Regions from separate parts of the Nocardiopsis baichengensis YIM 90130 genome, predicted to be linked through region 2. Evidence: riboswitches for the same ligand, from Rfam matches in the RefSeq annotation. Region 2 holds a riboswitch; the other holds the start of a gene.

Region 1 (7,571 bases), on a different contig from region 2:
TCGGGGCCACCCTGTACTACGCGGTGGAGGGCCGACCGGCCTACGACGGCCGGGCCGCCCAGCGGCTCACCGCCGCCATGGAGGGCGACCCGGGCCCGCCGGTGAGGGCGGGGCCGCTGCGCCCGGCCCTCGACGGCATGCTGCGGCGCGACCCCGGCCGCAGGCTGGCAGGCAAGGCGCTCGCCGGGGAACTGGAACGTGCGGCCCGGGAGACGGCGGGGCAGGAGGCCGCCGGCACCCGCCTCGACGTCTCCGGGGAACTGCCGGCCCCGGACGTCCGGCCCCCCGGACGGAGCACGGACCTGTGGTGGTGGCCGCCCAAGCGGCGGCACTGGAAGCGCTGGATCGCCGCGGTGTTCACCCTGGTCCTCATACCGATGCTGGTGAACGTCGCCACCGACCTGCTGTTCGGCTCCGACCCGGACGACATCGACTACGGCGGCCTGACGGACCCGCCGCCGGGCTATACGGACACCGCCCACGACGGCTTCACCGTGATGGCCCCCGAGCATTGGATCGGTGACGAGACGCAGGAAACGCTCCTGCTGACGGCGCCCGGCGAGAACACCGGCCTCGGGATGCGGTCGATCGGCGGCCTCGTCGCCCCGACCCCCGAGGAGACCCTCGAAGAGATCGAAGGGGACATGCTGGACGGAGACTTCACCCGGGCCGTCGAGATCACCGAGGTCGACCACCCCGACGGCGAGGCCGCACGCGGCGTCTACGAGGGCGACGGCTCCGGAACGCAGATGACCGCCTCGCTGGTCCTCGTCGACACCGGCGACGGCGTCGGGATCCTCATGTTCGCCGGACCGGCCGCCGAGTGGCCGGCCGTCGAGGAACAGCACCGCACCGCGCTCGAATCGTTCCGGGCGGTCGATTGATCACACCGCCGTCGGCCGGAATCCCGTTCCGCGGGGGTGAACCGGCCCTCCACCGGGCGCGGGAATCCCTACACTAGGGCGTGTTTCCCGCGCCCCGCGCGAACCCGCGGAGTCCTTGCGGCCTCTGAACGGGTGACGGCCGGCCTTCGCCGGGGACCGTCCGGGAAGACGAGACGCCCGGGGCGCGGCGTCCCGACGCCCGCCCCTCCGCAGGCCGCCGCCGTGCGCCCCGCCTCCCCAGACCCATCGACGAAACGCGAGACATGGCCAAACCAATCGGCACCCACGCCCTCAACCTGGTCCGCGGCGCCCTGATCGGCACCGCCGAGGTGGTGCCCGGGATCAGCGGCGGCACCGTCGCCCTGATCACCGGTATCTACGAGACCATCATCACCTCGGCCGGCCACGTGGTCAGCGGCATCCGCCTCACCGTCTCCGACCTGCCCCGCGGACGCGGCACGGCGCGCGCCGCAGCCGAGTTCCGCCAGGCCGACTGGGCCGCGGTGTTCGCGGTGCTGATCGGTATGGCGGCGGCGGCCCTGACCGCGGCCAAGCTGCTGGCCCCGCTGGTGGAGTCCGAGCAGCAGTTCGCCTACGCCGTGTTCTTCGGCCTGGTGCTGGCCTCGGTCTATGTGCCCTACTCCAGCACCCCCGAGCGCTGGCGCATCGGCGACTACCTGCTGGCGCTCGGCGTTGCGGCGGTCGCCTTCGTGCTGATCGGGCTCCCGCCCTCGCAGATCGAGCCCAACCCGCTGATCGTGGTGTGCGCGGCCGCGGTCGCGGTCTCCGCCCTGGTGCTGCCGGGCATGTCGGGTTCGCTGATCCTGCTGACGCTCGGCCTGTACACCCCCACCATGAACGCCCTCAACGACCGCGACCTCGGCTACATCGGCACCTTCTTCCTGGGCGCCCTGATCGGCGGGGCGCTGTTCGTCAAGCTCCTGCAGTGGCTGCTGGACCGCCACCACCACCTGGCCATGGTGGTCATGACCGGCCTGCTCGCCGGCTCCCTGCGCGCGCTGTGGCCCTGGCAGCACGAGGACCGCACCTTCTACGCCCCCACGGAGGTGCCGTTCACCGTCCTGCTGATGGCCATCGGCTTCGCCGTCGTGGTGGCCGTGCTGCTGCTGGAGCGCGCGACCCGCTCCCGGCGCGGGGACGGCGACGGGCACGCGGACTCGCGCGGCGAGGGCCGCGGAGGAGGCGGCGCCCCGCGCGGCGGCAGGCACGCCCGACCCGCCTCCGGAGCCGCACCGCGCATGTGACACGCTGATCGCACGCCCTGCCGGGCCGCCGTCGACGGCCCGGCCGCAACCGAATACCGGCGCGGGGTGCCGCGCGGAGCCCTCCTCCGCCCGCGGCTGAGATCAGACCCGTCGAACCTGCACTAGCTCGCACTAGCGAAGGGACGCCCATGAGCTCCTTCAACATCCTGTCCATCGCCGGGACCGACCCCAGCGGCGGCGCGGGGATCCAGGCCGACCTCAAGGCCTTCTCCGCGCTCGGGGGGTACGGCATGAGCGTGGTGACCGCCCTGGTCGCGCAGACCACCACCGGGGTGGCGGCGGTGCACCGGGTGCCCCCGGAGTTCATCACCCGCCAGCTCGACGTGCTGCTGCAGGACGTGCGGGCCGACGCCGTCAAGATCGGCATGCTGGGCGACACCGACGTGATCGCCGCCGTGGTCGGGGCGCTGGACGCCTACCGGCCCCCGCACGTGGTCCTGGACCCGGTCATGGTCGCCAAGAGCGGCGACCGGCTGCTGGCGGCCGACGCGATCGAGGCCGTGCGCACCGAACTGCTGCCGCGCGCCGACCTGATCACCCCGAACCTGCCCGAGGCCGCCGAGCTGCTGGGCGAGCCGGAGGCGGCCGACACCGCCGCCATGGAGGCCCAGGCCCGCCGCCTGCTGGAGCTGGGCGCCCGCCGGGTGCTGATCAAGGGCGGCCACCTGGACACCGCCCAGAGCACCGACCTGCTGGTGGAGCCGGGGGCCCAGGCATGGGCGTTCTCGGCGCCGCGGGTGCCGACCGGCAACACCCACGGCACCGGCTGCACCCTGTCGTCGGCCATCGCCGCCCTGCTCCCGCAGCGGGACGGCTGCGCGGCGGCGGTGCGGGAGGCCAAGGACTACCTGACCGGGGCGCTGCGGCGCGCCGACGAGCTGGACGTGGGCGCGGGCAAGGGGCCGGTCCACCACTTCCACGCCTGGTGGTGACCGGGCCCGCCCTCCGACGGAAGAAGGGCCCGTCCGCCTGCGCGGACGGGCCCTTCTTCCGTTCCCCGGTACCGCTCGGGGGCGCTAGCGGTTCTCCGGGACCCGGATGTCCGGGTTCTTCCACTCGGGGTTGGAGAAGTAGCGGCGGGTCTCGGCGACCACCACCGGCGAGAGCAGCAGCAGCCCGACCAGGTTGGGCAGCGCCATCAGGCCGTTGGCGATGTCGCTGAACAGCCAGACCACGTCCAGCTGGGCGGTGGCGCCGACGAAGACCACCAGGACGAAGACCACCCGGTAGAAGGGCACCACGCGGTGGCCAGCCAGGTAGTCGACGCAGCGGTCGCCGTAGTAGGACCAGCCCAGGATGGTGGTGAAGGCGAAGACCACCACCGCGATCGCGAGCATGTACCCGGCCATCGGCGCCAGGGCCGGCGAGAGCGTGCCCAGCCCCTCCTGCAGCGCCGCCGAGGTGAGCTGCGCGCCGTCGTCGTCGCCGTGCTCCCAGACGCCGGTGACGATGATGACCAGGCAGGTCATGGTGACCACGATGATGGTGTCGATGAAGGTCTGGGTCATCGAGACCATCGCCTGGCGCACGGGCTGGTCGGTCTTGGCCGCGGCCGCCGCGATGGCGCCGGTGCCCAGACCGGACTCGTTGGAGAAGATGCCGCGGGCCACGCCCATCTGCAGCGCGATCAGCACGGTGGAGCCGACGAAGCCGCCGGTGGCCGCGGTTCCGGTGAAGGCGTCGGTGACGATCAGCGCCAGCGCGGCGGGCAGGTCGCCCACGTGGACGATGAGCACCACCAGGGTGACGGCGATGTAGAGCAGGATCATCACCGGGACCACCGCCGAGGCGACCCGGCCGATGCTCTTGATGCCGCCGATGACGACGACGCCGATGAGCACCGTCATCACCGCACCGGTGATCCACGGGGCCACGTTCCAGTTCTCCGAGACCTGCTGGGCCACGGTGTTGGCCTGGGTGCCGTTGCCGATGCCGAAGGCCGCGATCGCGCCGAAGAGCGCGAACAGGAAGCCCAGCGTGGTGCCCAGGCCGCCGGACAGGCCGTTCTTCAGGTAGAACATCGGCCCGCCGCTCTGCTTGCCGACGGCGTCGCGCTGGCGGTACTTCACGCCCAGCAGGGCCTCGCTGTACTTGGTGGCCATGCCGACCAGGCCGGTCATCCACATCCAGAACAGCGCGCCGGGGCCGCCGATGCCGATGGCCAGGCCGGCTCCGGCGATGTTGCCGACGCCGACGGTGGCCGCCAGCGCGGTGCTGAGCGCCTGGTAGTGCGAGATGTCGCCTTCGCCGTCGGTCTCCTTGCGGCGCACGAAGGCCAGCCAGAGGGCGTGGACGAGCTTGTGGAACTGCAGCAGTCGCAGGCGGACCGTCAGGAACAGCCCCGTGATCAGCAACAGGGGGATGAGGACCCACGGCCCCCAGATGATTCCCGATAGGTCTTCCAAAAGGCTCACGGTCTGTTCCACGTGAGGGCTCCCAATCGATCTCGGACGGGGGGACGGGGGCACGGTGCGCCCGGAGGTCGCCGGACGCCCCGAGGGGGTGATCCCCTGGCGGGCACGGACTCCAGGGTCAGGAGGCGCCGCAATCCGCCAGGTTCACACCGATTCGTCACGTTCACGTCACGTTCCCTCCACACACCGGTTGCGGAGGGCCCGTGACCAGCGGAAATCAACGGATCATCCGCTGTCCTGGCCGCCGGCCTCCGCCCCTCCGGCGGCGCCGGCGCCGCCGTCGGCCTGCTCCAGCGCCAGCCGGCTCAGGGCCCGGGCGGCCTCGTCCGGGTCGGCGCCCCGGCCGACGGCGATGCCCAGCAGGAAGGTGGTGACCGGGGCGGCCGGCCGCGCCACCGAGTGCGCGGCGTCCCGGGCGAGGTCGAGCACGCGGTCGACGTCGTCCTTGCCGACCTCCTCCGGCAGGTCGAGTTCTGCGCACACCAGGCGCGCCCACTCCACGAGCGTCATCAGTGCTCCTCATGAGGAATGTGCGATGAAGACTGCTCGCGATCCTAGAGCCATCCGCCGCCGAGCGCGCGCTAGAAGCGCGGCGGGGCTCCGTACCGGCCTTCTCGGCGCCGTGCGGCGGGCCCACTCCCAAGGGCGCCGAGTGCCTACCGCTAGGGTTGCCCGCGCAGAGGAGCGGGACCGGCCCTTCCGCGATGTCCGGCCCCGCTCCTCGCCCCCGCTTTCCGGGTTCGCTTCGGTTGTCGTTTCGGCGTCCGCCCGCCGCCGTGCCGTCGGCGCCCCTTCCGTGCGCCCCGCCTCAGGCGGCCGCCGCGACGGGCTCGACGGCCTCGGCCAGCACCTCTTCCAAGCGGTCCAGGTGCGCGCGGATCCAGGGGAGGCCCGTGGGGTCGTCCACGGCCAGCGCCGCATAGCGCTCGGCGTCGGAGTCCCCGTAGAGCAGGCTGGTGGCCACCCTCAGGCGCAGGGCCTCTGAGCACTCGCCGAACTCCACGCCCGGCAGCGCGCCCAGGCCGTAGCGCTCCAGCAGCATCCGGCTCAGGCCGGGCCCGTCGACCACGCCGAAGTCGGCGGCCAGCCGCTCCCGGTGGGCCTCGAAGTCGGGGTAGAGGTAGAAGGCGGCCCGCGGTTCGGCCACGCGCGCGCCCACGGCGGTGAACCGCTCGGCCACCGCGCGCGCGACCGCGCCGTGCAGGCGGCGGCTCCGCTCGACGTGGGCGACCAGCTCTGCGGGCTCCTGGAAGGCCATCGCCCCGGCGCGCTGGACGGGGCCTGCGGGGCTGGACCAGATCTCACTGGCGACGCCCAGCAGCCCGGCGCGCAGGCGCTCCCCCAGCGGCCCCTCGGGCAGCCGGGCCACGCCCAGTCGCCAGCCGCCCAGGGCCAGGCTCTTGCTCAGGCCCGTGGTGACCACGGTCCGCTCCGGGGCGAACTCGGCGGGGCCGGGCACCTCGGTGGCCGGGTCGTGGACCAGGTCCCGGTAGATCTCGTCGGAGATGACCACCAGGTCCAGGGCGCGGGCGACCTCGGCCAGGCGCCGGACCGTGTCGGCGCCGGCCACGGTGCCGGTCGGGTTGTCGGGGACGGTGGCGATCACGGCGCGCACGTCGCGGCCCTGCTCGCGGGCGGTGCGCACGGCCTCGGCGAGCAGGTCGGGCTGGGGGACGCCGCCCTGGCCGCGCTCGGTGGGAACGAACAGCGGGCGCCGCCCGGCCAGGCGGGTCTGCGCGGCGTAGCTGACCCAGCTGGGGGCGGCGATCGCTGCGTCGCCGCCGATGCTCAGCAGCAGCGCGTACAGCAGCGGCTTGCTGCCGGGGCCGGCGACGACCATGTCGGGGTCGGTGTCCAGGCCGCGGCGGGCCCAGTAGCCGGCGGCGGCCTCGCGCAGCCCCCGCTCCCCGGCGACCGGCCCGTAGGAGTTGCACCCTCCCCCCGCGGCCAACGCGTCCCTCAGCGCGGAGTGGACGGGAAGCCCGGCCTCGCCGAAGCCCAGGGGGAGGACGGCCACGCCCTGGCGGCGCTTCTCCTCGAGGGCTTCGTTCACGGCGAGCGTGGCGGACACGGCAACAGACATGGAGAAATCGACCCCGCATACGTCCGGCGGCTGGTGGGAGGCCTGGGGCCGGTGGGGCCCACGGCCTCGCGACTTCAGCCTGCCCACTTCTACCCATCAGCACAAGCGACTCTTTTCGATGGTGAGCGTAAGATGGTCTTATGCTCGATCTGCGACGGCTCCAGCTGCTGAAGGAATTCGCCGATAAGGGGACGATCTCGGCGACGGCCGCGGCGCTGGGATATACGGCCTCCGCCGTTTCGCAGCAATTGTCGGCCTTGGAGCGGGAGGCCGGGGCCCAGTTGCTGGACCGCACCGCCCGCAGTGCGGAGCTGACCGAGACCGGCAGGCTCCTGGCCGACCAGGCCGAGCAGATCCTGGCGCTGGTGGAGGCGGCCGAGGCGGTCCTGGACGAGCGGCGCGGGCAGGTGACCGGCCGGGTGACGGTGGCGGCCTTCCCGACCGCGGCGGTGGCGTTCGCGCCGCGCCTGGCGCAGAGCCTGCGCCGGCACACCGGCATGCAGCTGGTGCTGCGCCAGACCACCGAGGGGGCCGGGGTGCGGCAGGTGAGCGCCGCGGAGGCCGACGTCGCGCTGGTCGACGACTGGCGGGGGCGCCGCCCCGACACCGGCGCGGGCAGGCTCCGGCACGAGCACCTGCTGCGCGACCCGATGGTGCTGGCGGTCCCGGAAGGGCACCGGCTGGCCGACCCGGCGGTGCCCGTGGAGCTGGACCGGCTGCTGGACGAGGCCTGGATCGCCGCCCCGCAGGGCGAGCCGTCGCGCTACGGGACCGACACCCTGCTCGCGGACCTGGGCGGGGCCCCGCAGGCGGCGTGGGAGTTCGAGGGGCTGGGCACGATCCTCAGCCTCGTGTCCCGGGGCATCGGGATCGCGGCCGTCCCCGCCATGGCCCTGAGCTCGGG
Region 2 (7,571 bases):
TCCGCGGCCACCTCGGCGGCCGCCTGCCCGATCTCCCGCTGCACCTGCGCGTTCAGCGCGTTCATCTTGGGCCGGTCCAGCCGGACCACCGCCACCGCCGGGTGGGTCGGGTCCTTCTCCACCCGCACGAACTCCCGCACGCTCTCGCCCACTCCTGCCGCCTTCCTCGCTCCGGGGGCCACTGTCCCTGGCTGTCTACCACGCCCTCACGCGAACAGCAGGCGCCAGGTCCCCAGCCACAGCGACAGCCCGTGCGCACCGGCCAGAACGGCGGCGGTCCCGGCCACCAGGGCGGTGTCGGCGGCGGTCCACACGCTGCGCCGGGCGTGCGTGCGCGGCCCGGTGCCGAAGGCGCGCGCGTCCATCGCCGCGGCCAGCCGCGTCCCCGTCCGCACCGCCCGCACCAGCAGGGCGAACACCTTGCCCGCGAACAGCCGCACCGCGGCGGCGGGGTTCGCCCCCGCCTCCAGGCCGCGCGCCCGCCGGGCCAGGGTGAGCGTGCGCCACTGCTCGGCCAGCAGCGGCACCAGGCGCAGCGCGGCCAGCACCCCCAGGGCGGGCCGCTCGGGCACCCGCAGCCGCTGCACCAGCGCGTCGGCGGTCTCGGTGGGGTCGCTGGTGAGCACGGCCAGCACGCACGGCAGGGCGATGGCCGCCAGCCGCAGGCCCAGGCCCAGCGCGGCCGCCGCGCCGGCGTCGCCGTAGAGCAGGTTGACCACCGCCACCGAGGCCGCGGCCAGCAGCAGCGGCGGGAAGAGCAGCAGGACCGGGCGCGCCCGCAGCCCGGCGAAGGGCAGCACGAGCACCACGGCGGCCAGCACGGCCCCGGCGGTGACCGGGTCGAGCACCGGCACCAGCGCGGCGGCCACCAGGAGGGCGGCCAGCAGCTTGGCCGCGGGGTTGCGTCGTCTCAGCACCGTTCCACCGCCGCCTCAGCCATCGCTCCCCAGCCGCAGGCGCGTGTCGGTGAACCCGTCCAGCAGCCGCTCGTCGTGGGTGGCGGCGACCACCGCCCGCCCCCGGGCCCGCAGCCCGTCCAGCAGTTCCACCACCTCGGCCCAGGTCACCGCGTCCTGGCCGAAGGTGGGCTCGTCCAGCAGCAGCACGTCGGGGGCGTGCTCGGGGTCGGAGCTGAGCGCGGTGGCCACCGACAGCCGCCGCTTCTCCCCGCCGGAGAGCGTGAAGGGGTGGGCCCCCTCCAGGCCGTCCAGGCGCAGCCGCCCCATGAGCTCCTCGGCCCGCGCGGCGGCGCGCCGGGGCGGTGCGCCGGCCCGCAGCGGGGCGAACTCCAGCTCGTCGCGGACGGTGCCGGTGACGAACTGGTCCTCGGCCTGCTGGAAGACGGTGCCCACGTGCCGGGCGAGCCGCCGGGCCGGCCAGCGCCCCAGGTCCCGGCCGTCGGCCGCGGCCAGCGCCCCGGCCGGGCGCACCCGCCCGCCGTCCGGGCGGGCCAGCCCGCCCAGCAGCGCCAGCAGGGTCGACTTCCCGGCGCCGTTGGCCCCGGTCAGCGCGGTCACGGCGGCGGAGCGCACCGCGGCGTCCACCCCGTCGAGCACGGCCCGCCGCCCGCGCGCCGGCCCGCCCGGGGCGCGCGGCTCCAGCGCGCGCAGCCCGCAGGCCTCGACCAGCACCTCGCCGGGGCTGCCCCCGCCGCGCGGGGCCCGGGGCTCGCGCCCGGGCACCCACACCCCGCGTGCGGCCAGATCGGCGCCGTGCTCGGCGAACACCCGGTCCGGCGGGCCGTCGGCGGCCACGCCCCCGCCGGGTTCGAGCACCACCACCCGGTCCACCAGGCCGACCGCGTCGGCCACCCGGTGCTCCACCAGCACCATGGTGGCGCCGCTGGAGGCCGCCAGGTCGGCGACGACCCCGCGCACCAGCGCCGCCCCGTCCGGGTCGAGGTTGGCCGTGGGCTCGTCCAGGAGCAGCAGCCGGGGCCGCATGGCCAGCGCCCCGGCCAGCGCCAGGCGCTGCTGCTCGCCGCCGGACAGGGCGGCGGTGGGGCGCTCCGGCCCGTAGGGGAAGCCCACGGCCGCCAGCGCCTCGCGCACCCGCGGGGCGACCTCCTCGCGCGCCAGGCCCAGGTTCTCGGGGCCGAAGGCGACGTCGTCCCCGGTGCGCGCCATCACCAGCTGGGCCTGCGGGTCCTGGCCCACCAGGGCCGCGGCGCCGCGCCCGCGCCCGGGCGGGGCGCCGTCCACCAGCAGCTCGCCCTCGCTCTGCCCGGTGACGGCGGCCTCCGGGCCGGCCAGCCCGGCCAGGGCCTGCAGGAGCGTGGACTTGCCCGCCCCGGAGGGGCCGAGCAGCAGGACCCGCTCGCCGGGCGCGATCTCCAGGTCCACCCCGCGCAGCGCCCAGGCCTCGCGCCCGGCGTGGCGCCAGCCCCACCCCGCGGCGCGCACCCGCGCGCCCCGGGGACCGGACGGGCTCATCCGCGCGCCGAGGGGAAGGGCGAGAGCGCTCCGGCCCGGGCCAGGGCGCTGGTCAGCGCGCGGCTGCCGACGCCGCCGATCAGCGCGGCGCTGGCCACCACGAGCACGCCGTAGGCGGCCATGAAGTGCGGCGGCCAGGTCGGGTAGTACAGGGTCAGGTCCATGGCCACCGGGGCCAGCCCGGCGGCGGCGCCGGCCAGCACCGAGATCCCCATGCCCCAGCGGCGGTAGCGGGCCCCGGCGAAGACCAGCTCGGGCAGCAGCCCCTGGGCCAGCCCGGCGACCAGCACCATCAGGCCCCAGGAGGTGCCCAGCAGCGCCGAGACGGCGGCCGCGGCCACCGAGGTGAGCACCCCGGCGCCGGCCTTGCGGACGACCAGCATGCCCAGCACGCCGGGGACCAGCCAGACGCCGTAGAGCACGGCCTGGGCGGGCGGGAAGACCAGGAACACCGGCTCGGTCACCGACCAGAGCATGCCCCAGAACCAGAACACCACGCCCACGGCGACGCCCAGGACGGCGGCCACGACGATGTCGACGGTGCGCCAGCGGGGCAGGCGGTCCCGCAGGGCGGCCAGGACGGCCTTGACGGACTTCATGCGGATGTCCCTTCGTATCGGTTGCGCGACACGAGGGGGCGTGAGCCAAGAGCGCCCGGCGCACGGGCGGGTCCTACGACTTCCTTCGCCGGCATGACCCGGATCAGGTGTCTAAGGGTCTGCGGTCGGACCGCACTCTCAGCGCCGGAGCGCTCCCCTGTCGTTCCCTCCCATTATGGCCGAACGGTCAACAATGGGACATACCGCCCTGATAACGCCTCTCCGCCGCCTCTCCGCCGTCTCTACCGCCTCCTCACCGCAGCACGATGCCGTCCTCCATCGCCTGCGGCGGGGCGGGCAGCGCGATCAGCCCCATCTCCGCCGGGCAGGTCAGCAGCGGGTGGCGGGGCAGCACCCGCACGGTGTACCCGCAGGCCCCGGCGCGCGAGAGCGGGACCGTCCCGGTGTAGCGCGGCCCTTCGCCGCCGTCCGGCTCCAGCGCCACCGCCTCGGGCTCCTCCAGCCGGTCGCCGTCGCCGACCCGCCCGATCAGCGCCTCCACCCGCACGTCCTCCGGGGCCAGGGCGCCCAGCTCGACCGTGGCGCGCACCTCCAGCCGCCCGCCCACCTGCGGCGCCCCGGCCGCCCCGGCAAGGTCGACGTGCTGGATGCGCACCGCCGGCCAGCCGGCGCGCACCCGCCGCTTCCAGGCCGCCAGCTCCCGCGCGCCCTGCGCGTCCTCGGCCAGCAGGAGCCGCGAGGAGTCGGCCGCGCCCTGGTAGAGGCGCTCGGTGTACTCGCGCACCATCCGGGTGGCCAGCACCTTGGGCCCCAGCGAGACCAGGGTGTGCTTGACCATCTCCAGCCAGCGCTTGGGCAGGCCGCCGGCGTCGTGGTCGTAGAACAGCGGCGCCACCTGGTGCTCCACCAGGTCGTACAGGGCGCCGGCCTCCAGGTCGTCGCGGCGGTCGGGGTCCTCCACGCCGTCGGCGGTGGGGATGGCCCACCCGTTGGAGCCGTCGAACCACTCCTCCCACCAGCCGTCGCGCACCGACAGGTTGAGCCCGCCGTTCAGCGCCGACTTCATCCCCGAGGTGCCGCTGGCCTCCAGCGGGCGCAGCGGGTTGTTCAGCCACACGTCGCACCCCTGCACCAGGGCGGTGGCCAGCGCCATGTCGTAGTCGGGCAGGAACACCAGGCGGTGGCGCACCCGCGGGTCGTCGGCGAAGCGCACGATGTCCTGGATCAGGCGCTTGCCGCCCTCGTCGGCCGGGTGCGCCTTGCCGGCGACCACGATCTGCACCGGCCGGTCCGGGTGCAGCAGCAGCCGGCGCAGCCGCTCGGCGTCGCGCAGCATCAGGGTGAGCCGCTTGTAGGAGGGCACCCGGCGGGCGAAGCCGATGGTGAGCACGTCGGGGTCGAGCACGTCGTCCACCCAGCCGAGCTCGGCCGCGCTGGCCCCGCGCGCCCGCCAGGAGGCGCGCAGCCGCTCGCGCGCCTCGGCCACCAGTCGGGCGCGCAGGGTGCGGCGCATCCGCCACAGCTCGGCCTCGTCGGCACCGGACACCTTGCGCCAGCCCTCCGGCCCGGTGAACTCCCCGGAGTCGGGCACCATGCGCGCGGCCAGCTCCTGGGCCTCCTCGGCGACCCAGGTACGGGCGTGCACGCCGTTGGTGACCGACCCGATGGGCACCTCCTCGGCGTCGAAGCCGGGCCACAGGCCCTGGAACATCGACCGGCTCACCGCGCCGTGCAGCCGGCTCACCCCGTTGGCGCGCTGGGCCAGCCGCAGGCCCATCACCGCCATGTTGAACACGCCCGGGTCGCCGTGGGCGTGGTCCTCGGCGCCCAGCTCCAGCACCCGGTCGGCCGGCAGCCCGGGCACGGCCGGGGAGGGCCCGGCCAGGTGGCGGCGGACCAGCTCGCGCGGGAAGCGGTCGATCCCGGCGGGCACCGGGGTGTGGGTGGTGAACACGGTCCCGGCGCGGGCGGCCTCCACCGCCTCGTCGAAGCCCAGCCCGGCGTCGATGTACTCGCGGACCCGCTCCAGGCCCAGCAGCCCGGCGTGGCCCTCGTTCATGTGGAAGACCTCGGGGACCGGGTGCCCCGCGCCGGCGCAGTAGAGGCGCACGGCCCGCACCCCGCCCACGCCCAGCAGGATCTCCTGGCGCAGCCGGTGCTCGCCCCCGCCCCCGTAGAGGCGGTCGGTCACCGCGCGCAGCTGCGGCGTGTTGCCCTCGTGCATCGCGTCCAGCAGCAGCAGCGGGACCCGTCCCACCCGGCACACCCAGACGCGGGCGGTGAGCCGCTCCCCCTCGGGCATGTCCACGGCGACCTCGGCGGGCCCGCCGTCCGGCCCGGCCAGCCGGGACAGCGGCATCCCCTGCGGGTCGACCTCGGGGTAGGACTCCAGCTGCCACCCCTCCGGCGAGAGCGTCTGGGCGAAGTAGCCGTGCCGGTAGAGCAGCCCCACCCCGATCAGCGGCAGGCCCAGGTCGCTGGCGCTCTTGAGGTGGTCGCCGGCCAGGATGCCCAGACCGCCGGAGTACTGCGGCAGCGCGGAGGTGAGCCCGTACTCGGCGGAGAAGTAGGCCACCGCCGCCGGAGGCGCGGGCCGCCCGGCCGCCTCGGCCTCGGCCGCCGCCTTCTGGTACCAGCGCGGCCCGGACAGGTAGGCGTCCAGGTCGGCGGCGGCCGCCGCGACGCGCTCGGTGAACGCCGGGTCGCCGGCCAGCGCGGCCAGCCGGTCGGCCCCGGCGTCGCCGAGCAGGCGCAGCGGGTCGCGCCCGCCCGCCTCCCACAGGCGCGGGTCGATGTCGCGGAACACCTCCCGGGTGGGCGGGTGCCAGGCCCAGCGCAGGTTGGCCGCGAGCCGGCCCAGCGGGGACAGCGGCTCGGGCAGGACGGTACGGACGGTGAATCTGCGGATCGCCTTCACGCAGCGGCACGCTAGTTCACCCGGCGCCGCGGCACCAGGCGCCGCGCGCGAATTCACGTGCATTCGCCCGCCGAATTCCCGATCGGCCCGGTACGGCAGTGACAGAAGACCGTTATGCCGGAATCCACGGAGAGGAAACGGGGCGAAAACGCCGCGGACATCCGAATTGGAAGTGTGACGACTATCACAAAAATATGTGCCTTCGGACTGTCGGAGCGGGGCGCCACGGCGTCGACGATAGGACTGTGGGCGCGGCGGCGATCCGGCCGCGATTCCCCCTCGGACACCAGGTACGCCCTGTTCTCATTCCTCAATGGACGCTGCCCGAAATCGGGTCACACCGGCCACTCGCGGCCCCGCCGCCGCTTGCGAAGAATTGGTGCACACGTGATCGGACGAATTCCTGTACTCGACGTCGCGCCGGCGCTGTCCTACGGCACCGCCCAGGCCGCCGAGGGCGAGACGGTCCCGGTGGCCGCCACGGTGCTGCGCGAGGGCCACGGCGCCCTGGGCGCGGACGCGGTGCTCTACGACCCGCGGGGCCGCCGCCGCGCCCGGGTGCGGATGGCCGAGCGGGCGCCGGGAACCGACCGCTACACCGCGCAGGTGCGCCCCGACGCGCCCGGCCGGTGGACCTTCGCCGTGGAGGCCTGGGCCGATCCCTACGCCACCTGGCGCCGCGAGGCCGCCGCGAAGATCCCGCTGGGCCTGGACACCGAACTGGTCCTGGAGGAGGGCGCCCGGCTGCTGGACCGCGCCGCCCGGCGGGTCCCCCGACGCCCCGTCCTGGCCGAGGCCGCGCGCGTGCTGCGGGACGCCTCGCTGCCGCCGGCCGAGCGGCTCGCGGCCGGGGCCGGCGGCGAGGCGGCCCGGCTGATGGAGCGCGAGCCGCTGCGCGACCACCTCACCCGCACCCGGCGCCTGCCGCTCCAGGTGCACCGGCGGCGCGCCCTGGTCGGCTCCTGGTACGAGTTCTTCCCCCGCTCGGAGGGGGCCGAGTTCGACGAGGCCGCGGGGGTGTGGCGCTCGGGCACCCTGCGCAGCGCGGCCAAGCGGCTCCCGGCCATCGCCGACATGGGCTTCGACGTGGTCTACCTGCCGCCGGTGCACCCGGTGGGCCGCACCTTCCGCAAGGGCCGCAACAACACCCCCCAGGCCGGGCCCGGCGACCCCGGGTCGGTCTGGGCCATCGGCTCCGCCGAGGGCGGGCACGACGCCGTCCACCCCGACCTGGGCGACCTGCGCGACTTCGACGCCTTCGTCTCCGAGGCCGCCGCGCACGGCGTCGAGGTCGCCCTGGACCTGGCGCTGCAGTGCTCCCCCGACCACCCCTGGGTGGCCGAGCACCCCGAGTGGTTCACCGAGCGCGCCGACGGCACCATCGCCTACGCCGAGAACCCGCCCAAGAAGTACCAGGACATCTACCCCCTGGACTTCGACCGCGACCCCGAGGGCCTGTACGCCGAGGTGCTGCGGGTGGTCCGGTTCTGGATGGACCGGGGCGTGCGCATCTTCCGGGTGGACAACCCGCACACCAAGCCGCTGGCCTTCTGGGAGCGCCTGCTGGCCGAGATCGCCCGCACCGACCCCGACGTGGTGTTCCTGTCCGAGGCCTTCACCCGCCCGGCGGCGATGCACGCCCTGGCCCGGGCCGGGTTCCAC

What was found. A riboswitch is a leader RNA that binds a small molecule or an ion and turns the genes downstream of it on or off. The one in region 2 is predicted to bind thiamine pyrophosphate.
Region 1: another riboswitch for thiamine pyrophosphate. It lies ahead of thiD (bifunctional hydroxymethylpyrimidine kinase/phosphomethylpyrimidine kinase); the one in region 2 lies ahead of C892_RS0126810 (ECF transporter S component).

Annotation. Positions count from the first base shown of each region.
Region 1 covers NZ_ANAS01000012.1:246,062-253,632, reverse strand. The annotation lists gene C892_RS29975 (serine/threonine-protein kinase) at 1-884, shown strand, start outside; gene C892_RS0112075 (DUF368 domain-containing protein) at 1,148-2,149, shown strand; TPP riboswitch at 2,202-2,310, shown strand; gene thiD (bifunctional hydroxymethylpyrimidine kinase/phosphomethylpyrimidine kinase) at 2,299-3,102, shown strand; gene C892_RS0112065 (alanine/glycine:cation symporter family protein) at 3,187-4,596, opposite strand; gene C892_RS0112060 (DUF6457 domain-containing protein) at 4,810-5,094, opposite strand; gene C892_RS0112055 (pyridoxal phosphate-dependent aminotransferase) at 5,393-6,667, opposite strand; gene C892_RS0112050 (LysR family transcriptional regulator) at 6,808-7,571, shown strand, end outside.
Region 2 covers NZ_ANAS01000041.1:36,049-43,619, reverse strand. The annotation lists gene C892_RS0126825 (enoyl-CoA hydratase-related protein) at 1-152, opposite strand, end outside; gene C892_RS0126820 (energy-coupling factor transporter transmembrane component T) at 207-917, opposite strand; gene C892_RS0126815 (ABC transporter ATP-binding protein) at 933-2,432, opposite strand; gene C892_RS0126810 (ECF transporter S component) at 2,429-3,031, opposite strand; TPP riboswitch at 3,095-3,200, opposite strand; gene glgP (alpha-glucan family phosphorylase) at 3,285-5,909, opposite strand; gene C892_RS0126800 (alpha-1,4-glucan--maltose-1-phosphate maltosyltransferase) at 6,297-7,571, shown strand, end outside.